4 regions of the Paenibacillus sp. FSL R5-0345 genome follow, and region 2 is predicted to be linked to each of the others. Evidence: riboswitches for the same ligand, from Rfam matches in the RefSeq annotation. Region 2 holds a riboswitch; each other region holds the start of a gene.
The links. Region 2 has a riboswitch for cyclic di-AMP ahead of R50345_RS16140 (APC family permease). Riboswitches for the same ligand answer to the same signal wherever they lie in the genome.
Positions count from the first base shown of each region.

Region 1: linked by a shared signal. The riboswitch ahead of R50345_RS00555 (C40 family peptidase) and the one ahead of R50345_RS16140 (APC family permease) in region 2 are both predicted to bind cyclic di-AMP.
Region 3: linked by a shared signal. The riboswitch ahead of R50345_RS02545 (hypothetical protein) and the one ahead of R50345_RS16140 (APC family permease) in region 2 are both predicted to bind cyclic di-AMP.
Region 4: linked by a shared signal. The riboswitch ahead of R50345_RS11065 (KamA family radical SAM protein) and the one ahead of R50345_RS16140 (APC family permease) in region 2 are both predicted to bind cyclic di-AMP.

Region 1 is NZ_CP009281.1:113,336-117,038, reverse strand. It holds gene R50345_RS00565 (M1 family metallopeptidase) at 1-482, shown strand, start outside; gene R50345_RS00560 (hypothetical protein) at 494-1,324, shown strand; cyclic di-AMP (ydaO/yuaA leader) riboswitch at 1,539-1,677, shown strand; gene R50345_RS00555 (C40 family peptidase) at 1,731-2,159, shown strand; cyclic di-AMP (ydaO/yuaA leader) riboswitch at 2,520-2,661, shown strand; gene R50345_RS00550 (C40 family peptidase) at 2,667-3,158, shown strand; gene R50345_RS00545 (GNAT family N-acetyltransferase) at 3,388-3,703, shown strand, end outside.
Region 2 is NZ_CP009281.1:3,647,280-3,650,982, forward strand. It holds gene R50345_RS16135 (iron-hydroxamate ABC transporter substrate-binding protein) at 1-681, opposite strand, end outside; gene R50345_RS16140 (APC family permease) at 884-2,701, opposite strand; cyclic di-AMP (ydaO/yuaA leader) riboswitch at 2,825-2,983, opposite strand; gene R50345_RS16145 (disulfide oxidoreductase) at 3,181-3,645, opposite strand; gene R50345_RS16150 (DsbA family protein) at 3,642-3,703, opposite strand, start outside.
Region 3 is NZ_CP009281.1:557,791-561,493, reverse strand. It holds gene kdpA (potassium-transporting ATPase subunit KdpA) at 1-592, opposite strand, end outside; gene kdpF (K(+)-transporting ATPase subunit F) at 605-682, opposite strand; gene R50345_RS02550 (hypothetical protein) at 809-1,225, opposite strand; cyclic di-AMP (ydaO/yuaA leader) riboswitch at 1,416-1,606, opposite strand; cyclic di-AMP (ydaO/yuaA leader) riboswitch at 2,027-2,192, shown strand; gene R50345_RS02545 (hypothetical protein) at 2,325-2,816, shown strand; gene R50345_RS30060 (hypothetical protein) at 2,833-3,354, shown strand; gene R50345_RS02535 (hypothetical protein) at 3,394-3,703, shown strand, end outside.
Region 4 is NZ_CP009281.1:2,580,660-2,584,362, forward strand. It holds gene R50345_RS11060 (hypothetical protein) at 1-289, shown strand, start outside; gene R50345_RS11065 (KamA family radical SAM protein) at 291-1,460, opposite strand; cyclic di-AMP (ydaO/yuaA leader) riboswitch at 1,598-1,741, opposite strand; gene R50345_RS11070 (AraC family transcriptional regulator) at 1,790-3,457, opposite strand; gene R50345_RS11075 (ABC transporter substrate-binding protein) at 3,597-3,703, opposite strand, start outside.

The sequences.
Region 1 (3,703 bases), 3.3 Mb from region 2:
CACGTAAATTCCGTTTCCAGCATCCCACTACATCTGATTTTCAAAAAGTCGTTGAGAAGGTAACCAAAAAATCGTGGCAGCCTTATTTCGAGGATTATGTTTATGGTGGCGGTGCTCCTGATTTCTCAGTAGATACGATTACGATTAAAAAGAATGGCAGCAGCGAGGCTCAGAGCTACGAATCCATAGTGAAAATTACAAACAAAGGGAGTCATTACGTTGACGTTCCCATTAAATTCACATTCGCTGACGGTTCTGCGGCAGAGCGGGTCTGGAACGGTGAAGGAGCAGAGACTACGTTTCAGCTGTTAAGCGATAAACTTCTCCTCTCTGCTGAGATTGATCCTGAGCATACCGTTCTTTTAGAAAACAAACATCTTAATAACTTCAGACTGGCGGAAATAGAGCCCAAAACACTCTCCCGCTGGACGTTAAGTGTAACTAAATTAGTTGAAACTGTGCTCGGAACTCTTGTCTGGTGAGGTGAATGATTGTGAGAACATCGATAACCCGCGGCTGGCAAAGCATGAAGGAGCAATTTTATATTCTGATTCTGCTCTTCATCTATCGACTGCTCTGGGGCTACTTTATGTACGGCTTCATCCGGTCTGCTATCGTTCCAATTCTACTGCGCTACCCAGATAAAGACGCTGGAGGCAGTGGAATGGGTAGACTACTCTATTATGTCGAAGGGCAGTTCAGCTTGAACACAGATCCTGAGATACGTAATTGGTTATGGATGTTCCTAGGGCTTGTTCTCTTACGACTGCTGCTCTCCCCCTTCATAAGAGCAGGATTACTGCATGAACTCCATCAGGAGAGAAAAGGAGAGCGAGGCCTGTTCTTTTTTCCCGGCATGAAGCTTTATGGATTTCCAGTGTTTATCTTTAGTTTAATCGAATGGGTGCTGGCTCTATTGCCGTTATACTGGCTCGCTCCAAAAATGTACGGGCTGTTCTTATCTTCCTTTCTGAACTCCTCTTTGTTACTTCATCTACTTCCATACGTATTGGCATGGCTTATATACATCTTTATCGTTCGCCTGTTCCTTCTATATATGCAGTTTGGTTATACCAGCGGTACGGGGATGTTCTCTTCCCTATTCATCTGTATAAAGTCACTGATTCCTGCACTAGGCATTTCAATCATACTTGGTGCAGCGGGCCTTATCCTTCTGCTAGTGTGCGGACTATCCGGTATCTTCTGTCCTGGCCTGCCGGCACTTCTTATTCGTCAACTCTCATCACTGCCCTCGACACTTTTCAAAATGTGGGGAATCTCCGCTCAATATCATCTATGGCGCAGTAAAGCATTTCCACAATAATTTATGGCATTACAACACATAATATAAGAGTCCCGGTTCCTAAATCAGGAGCCGGGACTCTTTCGCGTTATAGACAAATTATGACGATTTGCAAAATCGTAAAGACTTTGTTACAATAAGTCCTGTTCCATTAGTAACAAGTTTGTAATCATTTGAAACGATTTCTACATAACTTCATGTATTCATCGTAGTCTTGTCGATAAGTCACTATCTGGTGCATAAAACGCCGAATTCCTTGCACCGGGAAGTGGGGGAACCATATTTTGGGTGAATTGATCTCGCTTTGCAGTGATCATAGGGGAACCTTCTACCGAATCCTTAAGCTAACCTCACAGGCATTGGAAGGGGTACAATTTTTTTGAAGAATTTAAGAAAAGCATGCGTCGCTGCGGCGCTGGGACTTGTGATGGCGTTCTCTATTGGTGGAGGAAGTGCCTTTGCAGATTCTAAGATGGACAGTGTTATTTCAAAGACAATTGGAGTTGCCTATAAAACCGGAGGCACTAGCACTGCCGGGTTTGACTGTTCTGGATTCACTACGTATGTATTCAAGAAGGTGGGTCTTTCTTTGCCCCGCACTTCAAAAGCTCAATATAATGTTGGAACTCCTGTAGCCAAAAGCAAATTGCGTTCAGGTGACCTAGTTTTCTTTAACACATTGGGCAATGGCGTATCCCATGTCGGCATTTATGTTGGAAACGGAAAATTCGCACAATCATCATCTTCATATGGCGTGACCATCACTTCACTTAGCCAGTCCTACTGGGCCAATCGCTACGTTGGCGCTAAAAGAGTAATGAGTACTTCCTCATATCAAGCTGTAGCCTACGATTAATACTTCCCCACAACTATAACCTCACAATTACAACTATATAGACCTGGATTTGATTATCACCTTAATCGAATCCAGGTTTTCTTTTGCCTTATTATAATCTTTACACCTCTAGAACAGACTTTAAACACTTTTATTTGATAAAAATTTCAATAAATATAAAAATAAGTTTAATATTATCGCTTACATATGCATTTTGTCTTTAAATATATGAATTTTTCTGCATGATTAGGTTAAAAACGATTGCCAAGCGGCACTCTGTTTGTTACAATAACTGCAGTAAGATTTTAGTAACATTTTTGTAATCATTAAGTTGTTATTTACAAAGGTTTTGTCATGTATTGATTACAAGCTATTCCTAATCAACAGTCTGAGCCGAGTTTCCTAACTATTAGGGAAACGGGGGAACCAACTTTGGGTGAATTGACCTCCATTTTTAGAGGGGTCATAGGGGACCTTCAACCGAACCCTTAAGCTAACCTCGTAGGCATCTGGAAGGGGTATAAACTTTTGAAGAAGAAGTTAGCAGCAGCTGTACTCAGCTTTTCCATTATCTTCACCATCGGAGCAGGAAGCGCTTTCGCGGATTCCAAAATGGATAAAGTGATCGACAAGACCATCGGAACTAAATACGTATCCGGCGGGATCTCCACAAATGGATTTGATTGCTCCGGATTTACAATGTATGTTTTTGATAAAATCGGTATCAACCTACCACACCAATCAGGTTCCCAGTATCAAATGGGTACTGCTATCTCCCGAGATGATTTAAGATCAGGAGATCTTGTATTCTTCAATACAAGTGGTAAGGGTGTTTCCCACGTCGGCATTTATGTCGGTGAAGGCAAGTTTGCACACGCATCTTCCTCACGCGGTGTAACGATTAGCTCCCTGAGTGATAGCTACTACGTAAAACGCTATATCGGTGCTAAACGGATTATGAGCACTGATGCTTATCATTCTGTTGCTTCTGAGACAGAAGATAATGATGATGTTCAATAAGTAGAACGTACATAGGCTCTTTTCCAAGAGGTTAATTCTTGGGGAAGAGCTTGTTTTTTTGTCTTATTTAATATTTACCCCTCTCAAAATTTGTAAAACAATATTCCTTATAAATTTTCTGAGTCGATGCCCCCTCTTTTTGTATATAATTAGTTACAAGTATAAACGCCTTCGGCACTCGTAAGGACGGCAAGCGTTATAACCCACGTGAAAGGAGGTCTTTGACCTTATGATAAATCCCTCGGTTACTTTTCATGTAACTCCTATGGAGACTAGTCACGCGGAAGAGATATGCAATTGGAATTACATCCCCCCTTATAATATTTACGGCTGGATGCCGTGGGAACAAATGCAGGCTCTAGGCATCGAGTTCGGTGATCCTCAGCTACGGAATGAGCAATATGTCTCCATATTAAATGGGCAAGAAGCTTTGTGTGGATTCGCGCAGTTGTTCCCGATGGAAGGTGTTGTACGTTTGGGGATTGGCATGCAACCTGATCTATGCGGTAAAGGGCTAGGCAAATTATTCATGGATGCAATCGTGC
Region 2 (3,703 bases):
ATCTACAATATAGAAGTTCTTTTGTACCAACCATAAAATCGCCACGGACTCTTGACCAATAGCTCCTTCAAGCTCTTCTTTCGCAGCAGCCGCTTTGTCTTCATACTCTTTAATGGCTTTCTCTGCTTCAGGGGTCTTGTTCAGAATTTCACCAATCTTGAGCAGCGATTTACGCCAATCTTGATTTAGTTCATCCCCAATCACATAAGTCGGTGCAATCTTATTCAGTTGGTCGTAGATACCGTTCTGTACAGAAGACTCCGATGGGATGAGAATAAGATCCGGAGCAAAGCTGGTTACTGCCTCGAGCGGAAGATCGTAGCTAATGGTAGGCACATCTTTCAATTCAGCGGCCAGATAATCCTGAACACCATTCGGTACGGACCATTGTGCTACTGGAGTCACACCCAGAGTTACCAGAGCATCCTCCAAATAAGAACCCAGTACACGCGTTGGATTAGCCGGAATCGTTACTTCATGCCCCATTGCATCCGTTAACGTCTTAGGCGCTGCAGGAGCTTCTGTGGCTTCAGCAGTAGGTGCTGCTGTAGGCTCTGATCCTGTGTTTGATGCGTTACCGGAATTATTATTACCGCAAGCGGATAAAAATAGCACCATCACCATTAATCCGACCATCGTTAATTTCATGCTTCCAAATCTTTTTCTGTTAAACCAAAACATTTAATACCCTCCTAGTGTGTACAAGCTATGTTTTCTCAAAGATGTTGACTGTCTCTGTCTCACTTTTAAATGATATTGATTCTCATTCTCTATGTCAACATATAAATTTTAAATTTTGTGGATTTGTAACAATTTCCTTCTTTAAAATACAAAAAAGGCTATATTCCGAACGTTCCGGATATAGCCTCTCCTTAAGGGTTCACTATTTATTCAAATGATAAGGGACAGTCGCTACCACAACATCTTTTGAATTCATTAGGTAAGAACGGATTAAAAAGCTGGTCTGATTATGAAGTACAGCTTGCCACCAATGCTTAGTGATAAATTGTGGGATCAGGATCGTGATATGATCCGTTGCTGCGGTCTTCCACTCCACTGTATCAATAAATTTCAGTAACGGACGAATAATACTGCGATATCTGGAACGAAGTACAATCAGGCGTACACCTGGGTTCCACTCCTCCCACCGTTGCTCCATCTTTTGGATGTCCTCTTCATCAAATCCAACATATACTGCTACAACATTATCCGTTAAAGACTTGGCATAGCTAATGGAATGCAGTACAGCACGTGTTACACCGGCAACAGGGACAACAACCGTGCTGCCTTTAATCAAAGGTTTATCTGTACTCGGGCATATACGAAGCTGATCTGCAGTGTTCAAATAGTGCTTGTGAATCCGGTGGAACACGAACATTACAGCAGGTAAGAAAATGAAAGCCATCCATACGCTTGAAAATTTAGTGATGATAAAAATAAGCGTAATCGTCAATGTAGTCAGCATACCAATGGTATTTACAACAAATCTTTTTTTCCATCCCGCTGGTTTGGTTTTAAACCAATGAACCATCATTCCTAGCTGTGACAATGTGAATGGAATGAAGACACCAACCGCATAAAGAGGAATCAGGCTTTCTGTATTTCCGTGGAATGCAGCTACAAGCAGTGCTGACAGAACACCTAGAAAAATAATACCATTGGAGAAGCCTAGACGGTCACCACGAACCATAAAAGCATGCGGCATATATTTATCTTTTGCAAACATAAATGCAAGCAGCGGGAACGCTGAGTATGCCGTATTTGCCGCCAAGAACAAAATTACTGCTGTGATACCTTGAATGAAAAAATATAAAGTTCCGCGACCAAAGGTCGATTCAGCGATCTGAGAAACAACTGTGGCCTTTTCGTCAGGCACTATGCCGTACCAATACGCCAGGAGTGTGATGCCTGTGAACATAAATCCAAGTATAACTCCCATGACCATTAAGGTCTTGGCTGCATTCTTTTCTGCAGGTGCTTTAAAGTTTGGAATAGCATTAGATACAGCCTCTACACCCGTAAGAGCCGAACAGCCAGAACTGAAGGCTTTTAATAGTAGAAACAAACTAACATTAGAAACAGCAGCGCCAATTTCAGGGACATTCGCATGCACGCCACCTGCTGCATATTTAATAATACCGGAGATAATCAACACTACAATCGACACCACGAACAAATACACTGGGATTGCGATGAATGAAGCTGATTCTGTAACTCCGCGAAGATTAATTAAAGTAAGAAGAATAATAACGGATACTGCAATAAGAACGGTGTGATTATGAAGACTTGGAAAAGCCGATGTGATCGCATCCGTCCCTGCCGACGCACTAACAGCAACGGTCAGAATGTAATCCACTAACAAAGACCCTCCTGCTAAAAGCCCTGTCGGAACACCAAGATTACTCTTGGCAACGATGTAAGCTCCGCCTCCCTGAGGATAAGCGTAGATCGTCTGCCGATAGGATAAAATCAGGATGGCCAGCAGGCCCAATACGGCTAATGCAATTGGCAGGGAATACCAGATGGCAGTAAACCCTGCAGCCACTAGTACAATCAGAATTTGTTCCGTTCCGTAGGCTACAGACGAGAGCGCATCAGAAGACAGGACAGCCAGTGCTTTAACCTTGGATAACTTTTCATGATCGAGTTCGTTCGACTTCATCGGACGCCCGATCAATAGTCGTTTTACCTTGCTTACCATGGTGGATACAGTTCCTTTCTTTGGGAGCTGAAACGGAAATTCCGCGCGCTGTTTTCATTGGTGGATTTCATAAATGCAGACACTAAAAATAGCATACGGAAATGATCCGCATGCTATGCATGGTCATTATCCCACCTTTGCTTACGAGGTTAGCTGGCGGATTCGGGCTGTGGTATAGCCCTACGGTTTAAGTCCAATCGACCCATTCCGATTCACCCCATTGGCACGAATGCCAAGTTTGGTTCCCCCGTTTTTCCTAAGAAAATTCAGCGCATATTCAACTTCTCACAAGGTCTAATATTAGTCTACAAAGTGGTTACAGTAAAGCGTTGAAAAAAATGAAAAAAGAATGAAAAAACATCCAGTAAGCGCAAATACAGCGTCTTATTGGATGCTCTCTTTCATTCTCTTCAATTATCCCTCTGGATCGTGTTTTTAATCACTTTTCACATTTTTTCGGATCACTTAAAGTTAAAAAATCAAAATCCTAAACTTTCCTCTGTATCTAACTCCATCACTTCTTCTTCCTTACGTCCGTACCAAAGTAAAATACTAATTAAAGCAAAAGCGATTAACGCAAGGAATGGTATCGTAATGAATCCAAAAAAGTTCAAGTAATCCTTATTACAAGGAACACCAATTGTACAAGGAAGAACTTTACTTAACGCAGGAATTTTCTGTTCCGCATAGTGATAGATCGAGATACTGCCACCAATCAAGCTTAGTGGAAGTACATAAGGGATTATCCGTTTATCCCCTCGAAACGTTGCAATTCCCAAGAGGAATAACTGAGGATACATGAAAATTCGCTGGAACCAGCAAAGCTTACAAGGTTCATATTTCAATACTTCGCTCAAATACAAGCTACCGGCAACAGCAACTAAAGAGACGAACCAGGCCAGATACAGGCAGTTACGCTTGCAAAAAGATAGGAACTTTGTCACTTTGCCTCCACAGCTTTTGCGGCGTCATTAATTTCAGTTGAAATCGCTTCAATGTTAA
Region 3 (3,703 bases), 3.1 Mb from region 2:
TGAGGGTTTGCGGCACATGTAATCCTACCAGTACCAATGAAACCAGCAGAGCCAGCGGAATGAACACACGAATATGTGCTTTGACGAAATCCTCGAAGAAGTTCCCGACTGATTTGCGTCCTGTGATCCCTCTGACAAAAGCAACCGCAACTGAAAATCCGCTCGCTGCAGACGTAAACATCATCATCGTGATGACAGCCATTTGTGAAAAATACGAAAGTCCCGTCTCCCCGCTGTAATGCTGCAGGTTTGTATTAGTCATAAAGCTGATCACCGTATTGAACGAAAGCGTCTGTTCCATATCCGCAATTCCATTCGGATTTAGCGGTAAACCCCGCTGCAATCGAAGAAAGATATAGCTGAAAGTAACCAGTACGATATTCGTTAAAACAAAGCTGAGCGCATACTTTTTCCAGGACATACCTTCCCGTTTTTTCAGTCCGATCAGCTTATAAATCCCTTTTTCCACGCCTCCAAACCATCGATCCGTACGATTGGGTTCATTAGAAAATACATGATATAAATACGTGCCCATCGGCTTAACCAGCAAGATGAGAATGACGATTACAGCTACGATTTGCAAAATGCCCATGAATGCCCCTCCTTAAAATTTCTCCGGATGAATCAATGCGTAAACAAGATATAAAAACAGCAGTAGGGTAACAGCGATGACTAGAATCACAGCTTATCCCTCCCTGTATCCTCAACTACACCTGCGCACCAGCGCATAAATCCATAAAACAACCCGTAAATTACAGCTAACGAAGCCACCATATACAGATCCATCATATCTCCCGCACTCCTTCTTTTATCCTTGATGAGGTGATTTATCGATCAGAAAATCAGCATCTCCACTGTGGGAATAGATTACATAACTTGCACCAAGTCTTTTATAGACCAATCTAGGATTTATTGAGCTTGTGATCACAAAAATCGGCTGCGTCGTCCAGGTGCGGCACATCTGAATGTAGCGGCAGCATAACGTAAAGCTGCTCTCGAACAGATATACCCGGCCTACCGGGAACGGCGGGCGAAACCAAGTATTCTGATGGCGGGTATCTACTAGAACGACTTTCTCAATCCCCATCTCTTCAAGTAGGGACTTCTCAGGCAAGTTGTTGGTCAATCCCGCCATCTTAATGCCTCTAAATTTTAGAAGCTTAATAAAATGTTCTCCTGCCTTCGTTGGCGCACATACCAGTACATATTCATTCTGATCTGTCATCTCTTATTCTCCTCAAATGCTTTGCTTGTAAGATCAGAGCTTGATCACCCTGGTCTTGAAAGAAAAGCTACCGCTAATGATGAATATAACGACCTCTTCCTGAGGTTTTCCATAAATGCTTTGCTTAAAAAAGCACAGCAAAAAGCCACAAAGGATTCTCCTCTGTGGCTCGCTAGCGGTCACATTGCACTCATCCTCTCTCCATACGCTTACGAGGTTAGCTGTCGGATTCGGGCGGTGAGAGTCGCCCTACCTGTAGAGGATGCGAGCTCACTCGCATCCTCTACAGGATTCACCCCATAACCGGCTTCCGACTCTCACATCGTCTGCCGATTGTTGGTTCCCCCGCTTTCCTTACCGGAAATTAAGCGGATCAAATATTCGATTGTTGTTGAAACAGGAGTAATCATACCCTTATGCAGGAAGTATTGTAAAACGTGATTGATGCCAAAATAATGCAAATTAAAAACTATTTTCGCATTGGATAGCGCTTACTTGATATTCAATCTCTCTATATCTCTTGTTTACTCGAATTTGAATCAATTAGCGAAAAGCGGACGGACTCTGTGATTTTATTCACCACAGCTGGAGAAATCACCAAAAATCGCCTATATAGGAAAGGAAACGAGAAGTCGAGATTAAACGAGGAAGAAGCTCGATAACACGCAATAAATACCTATTTGGCAGGATTTTTCGTCGCAGTTGGTAGGATACGGTTCAAATTGCGCTCAAAAGAACACTTTCTGCTTTTACAGAAACACCTTGAAAAGAGTATGATTCGGATTGAATCTATTTCACGAAATACAATCAACGCTGAGTTCCTGTATTTGCAGGGAACGGGGGAACCATCGGGCCACATGGCCTACTTGGGGTGAATCCGAAGGAGACTGTTCAAGTCTCACATAGGTAGGGCGACTCTCACCGTCCGAATCCGACAGCTAACCTCGTAAGCGTAAAGAGAGAGACCCTTGATCCGCCACGCTTTGGCACAGGTGTGTATGCCTGTATTCCAAAACCGCAGCAGAGGTCCTCCTCTTGCTGCGGTTTTTGCGTTACCTGAACCTACCCGGGTAATAGCATGCTGGACGGGGTGAAAGGAATGAAACACTATTATTGGGGAATTCAGCAAGGGCTGCTTGAGCCGATAAGTCTAAATTATGTTTGCTTTGGAGCGTTATGGTTCGAAGAGGATCATCACAGAACTATTGTCGGCTATGCATTTGGTCAGAACCAAATTGAATCCTTGCGCCATTTCAGCAGCCCTTCTACTTGTGAGTACTGTATGGACCGAAGAATTATATACGAAATATATAAAAGTATCAGAGAAAAGCAGCAGCTGCAGGATTGGTCCGCACACCAATGTTTTCCGTGGCTCGCCCCCTTTAAGAAACCTTGGAAGGACGTTGCTATTGGTTGGTACGTAATGAGATCCCGCAGCACCTTCCCCTTACATTTATCCATTATACGTAAACAGAAATTCCGACTATGGCTGGAGCATGCCGCAGTCTGTGAGAACGAAGCTGAAATGCTCGCCTGTATAGAGAAGGCTAACCTTACTCACCATGTTGAGCTTAAGCTTTTGGAACCCTAGGGAGGAGAAACTTGTCATGGACCAGCGAAGACTATCTCGCATTGAAGTATTCGTCTTTGATTCACCTGAGCCTATTCACTATGGAATGGAGGCTGATCCAGGCAGCCGGTATGGCATCCTGAAACTTACCTGTAAAGGGGGTAGCAGCTGGGGGGCATGTCTTATCTCAGCCAATACTAAAACCTTCGACCTTATTAAATGGAGTTCTTTTCTCAGAATGATATACCACTGCCGGCTTGAGGAAGCGATAGATAAAGTACGTACCCATGGTTCAGAGTGGGATCAGACTCAGTTTGAGCTAGTGCAAGATGCTTTACAGGATTTAAAAGCCAAGCTGCAGGGTAAATCATTGGCAGATCATATCCAGCAAGGTCGTCTGTACAGAGCTGTTGCCGGTGGAAGAGATTCCAGAGGGGGGCGGCTATACTATAAACCATCTAAGTCCGTATCCAGTATTGCGCTTCAAAAGCATAGTTATCCAGAACCTGATACCGCCGAGCTTATCAACAAATCCATTTCTTACTTTTCTATATTATAGGTTCATCCCATAACCCATTCTGAAAGGATCGTGTTTATCATGCCTGACCCCTTACCTGCCGGATCGCCCCGTAGAACTATATTTGCAGAGTGTGTTCAAAAGAATACGAATGATATCTATGCGCTCAGTTCTATGTTGTTACAACAATCAGCAGAAGCCGAGAGAGTTACTATCCGAACTTTTAAAGAGCTTCATAAAATATTCCGTCAAAAAAGCTTCGACAGCCAGCTATTCTCTATCGAAGCTTACCGCTCTTGTATCCGTCAGTGCGCCGATTATTACGCACGCCGGTCTCTTCTGTCTGCCAAGGCACTGCCTTGGGAGGAACAGCTCGTAAAAGTGATGTGGT
Region 4 (3,703 bases), 1.1 Mb from region 2:
CCCTTGCTTTGCTTTATTTCTTGCTTCTTTTGCTGCAAATAAGGTAGAAGGCTTAGCTTTATCTAAGATAGGTGGTTTGTTTATAGCAGGGCCAATCGTAGCGTATTTTATTCCATCACCATGGCAATTTGCAGGTGCGTGGATTCCTACGTATTGGCCTGCTAAGTTGTTTTTTGCTATAGAAGATGCTAGTGGTTTTAGTATGATTGCATGCTTTATGGTGGGGCTTATATTTCATTTGAGTCTTCTGAGTATTTTGGTCAGGATTTTTATTAAAAGAATCGATTGAATTATTTACAAATCAGATCCGCAGTCTTGTTTGATAACTCATTAACAGAAATAATAGCATCATTCTTTTTCACAGGAGGGGTCCAATATTCCTCATTTCCGGGCAGGTCATCAAACCATTCTGCATCCTTAGGGCAATCTAGAATCATGAACTTTCCGTATTCCTGATCTCTGGATTGATGATATTTAAGATAGGCTTTTCCGTTATCAATGGCGAGAATTTCTATCTTTCCGGAGGTGTGTGACATGGATAGGCGTACTCTTTTGCCAAGTCCTGAGGTTCTGGCTTTGGCTTCTTCTACAATTTGATAGACTTGCTCAAGAGGTAATACAAAATCTCGATTTCCGGCAACGGGACGATTCACGAAGAAGTAGTAAGGTGTTACGCCAGCCCATGAGAGTCGGTCTAGCAATTCTCCCAATATAACGGGATCATCATTGATGCCTTTAAGGACGGGGGTCTGATTTACGACAATTGCCCCAGCGTTGTGGAGGGCTTTAAATGCTTTTTTGGCTTCAGGTGTGATTTCACGAGGATGATTGATATGCGCCATAACATAAATTCGCTTGTCTTCGGTAGAGTAAGTACGAATCAGCTCCAACAGCTCTTCGTCTTCAGAGATCCGCATCGGATTAAATACGGGAATCTTCGAACCTAATCTGATAATCTTGACATGCTCAATGCTTCTTAAGTTTTCAATAATGGATCTTAGCTTTGGTGTGGAGAGAATTAAACTGTCACCGCCCGTAAGAAGAACGTTGTTAATCTCAGGGTGGTTTGCAATATACTCCAGTCCCGGAGAGACATCAGACATCGCTTCTTTCACGTCATTTCGGAACAGGCGTTTACGGAAGCAGTAACGGCAATAGGCTCCGCAGACCTCGGATACAATCAGTAATGCTGTTGTTTTATACTTGTGCTGACAACCCGGCACCACATAATTCGTGTCTTCATCCGAAGCATCCCAACGTCCATATTCCAGCAGTTCACCTTCGTTAGGGATAACCAGTTTACGAATGGGATCATCTGGATCGTCCCAGTTGATCAAAGACAGATAGTAGTCATTCACACGAAAAACAAATTTGTCCGTGATTTCTTTCAAGTTCTCTTTTTCCAGATCAGACAACATAGCAATTTTGTTAATATCCGTGATGTACTTTACCTTTTGCACTTACATCTCTCCTTTGTCCCTTTGTGTGAGAAAAGAGGAAGCCTTAGTGTCAAAGGCCAATCTACTGCCAGCAGGGTCCAAAAAAACACAAAAAGAGACCCTTAGCAAGGGTCTCTGGTTATGTAAATAACATGAAAAGCAGACCCATCCACTGCTGACGAGGTTAGCTGACGGACTCGGGTAAGATGGTACCCTACATTCTAATGCTCAATGATTCGCCCCAATTAACTGGTTCCCCCGCTTTTCAACTGTAAAAGTTGGAAATTAAGCGTAGGTAAAGTATACCCCATGAAGTTTTGAAAAGTCAAAAGAGAATCCTAGATTCACCTTCAATTACTAGGGGGGCTTCCACCGAGCAGTTTAGGTAGCAGCGTTAGCAGCTTCTCCCGAGTTAACGCATCACTAGAGTTCCATTTGCTTCCGTCGAGCAGATAAACATGTCCCTGACGTACTGCTGGAATACTTTTCCAAAGTGAACTGTCTAGTAGTCGCTCCATAGCAGCCCTTGAGTCTGGACGCTCAGGAATGAGCATGAAGATATGATCTCCAGTATAGGCAGGCAATCGCGCTGGATCAACTTCAGCGAACCCTAATTCTTCATCCAGTATGGCTTGAATCTCCTCTGTCGGTTGTAGACCACATGGAGCATAAAGCGCTGTGGAGAATCCGGACATTCCCATAGCATACAGATGATTTCCGTGGTCATAGACCAAAGCAGAGGCAGTCTCTCCGGCTTGGAGACTGGTCTCGTAAAGATGCTGCCACATAGCAGCATTTTTGATTGTAAATGACTCCAGCCACGCTTCGGCTTCGCGTTGTTTACCGAGCCAGCTGCCTAGTGTTCGCATTCGACTTTCGAGTGGTGCAAAGGAATCAAAGGTGAGTGTCGGGGCGATGCCGGAAACGGTTCTATAGGCTCTTTCATCACTATTGGCCAAAATAATCAAATCTGGATTAAGTGAAGCGGTCAGCTGCGGGTCCAGCGGAAAACCAACATTGGCGAGCTTTTTAAGCCGATGTTTATAGACGCTGTTCCGCACGAATGCTTCATCTCCTCCGATGGGCTTCACGCCTAGTGCGAGAAGGTCGCCAAGTGTCTCTCCATGATAGACAATGCGTCTCGCTTGCTCTGGAATCTCCACTTCATGGCCTGTCCAATCTTTGACGGTAAGCTTACGACCTCGCTGATGCGCATATTGTCCGGGGGTAACTCCGGTTTTTTGCCGAAAGCGGCGGCTGAAATAATATTCATCGGAGAAGCCTACCAGTCTGGCGATTTCACGCAGCGGTTCCGTCGATTCCTGCAGGAAGCGCTTGGAATGACTAATGCGCAGATCGGTCAGGTACTCAAGTGGCTTTTTGCCGGTAAGCTGTTGAAAGATCGGTGTATACTGCCAGAACGATATCCCCGCAAGCTCAGCCAACTGCTTCACGCTGATGCTCTCTGTATAATGCTCCTCTATGAATTGTATAGTCATTTCTACGGATTCTGTGGGACTTGGTAGATGCTTGGAAGGATAATTATGCTCAAAAAATAGCAGCATCAATTCCTGGAATTTCAATTGTCGCTTGAATTGCTGCACATCATCGAAGCTATTCTTGTTCATAAGCAAATCTTCCACAAGACGGATTACCTTAGTGAACGGGTGGACAATTAATTCGCGTCTGCCTGAAAGTAGTTCGCCAGAATAACGTTCTGGATGCTCTTTTGTATAAATTGCTGAAAAGGTGATGAGATAATAATACATGGTCATTTCCTGATTGCTCGTACAATAGGAGATTCCGGGAGCTAGTAGATAACATTTATCTGTACTCAGCGTCACGCTCTGATCATCGAGGTTCAGTTGCCCGTTCCCCCCGGTAAATACGAGAAGGGTGTAGTCATGAGTTGTACGTGATACAGGGCTTGAATCGGCAGCTTGAAGTATCAGTTCGGCATCAATCAGCTGAAACAGCAGGGAGTGGAGCGGGGGGCAGGACGATGATGTTTGCAGCATAGGTTCAGCCTCCGTTCTTTTAGTGAGAATGATTATCAATGAACTTATTGTATATAAAACAAAGAAGCATATCAACAGCTGTTGATATGCTTCTTAAAGTTTTCTATCAGCCGTGTGCTAAACACTCGATCATGGAGGGTTATTTCATATTCAATAGCTGAGGAATCTCGCCGAGCAGCCATTCTCTTGTTGTTGCATCACTGGAGGTCTTCATGATGTCCTGCGTATAGACATATCCGTTCTTAA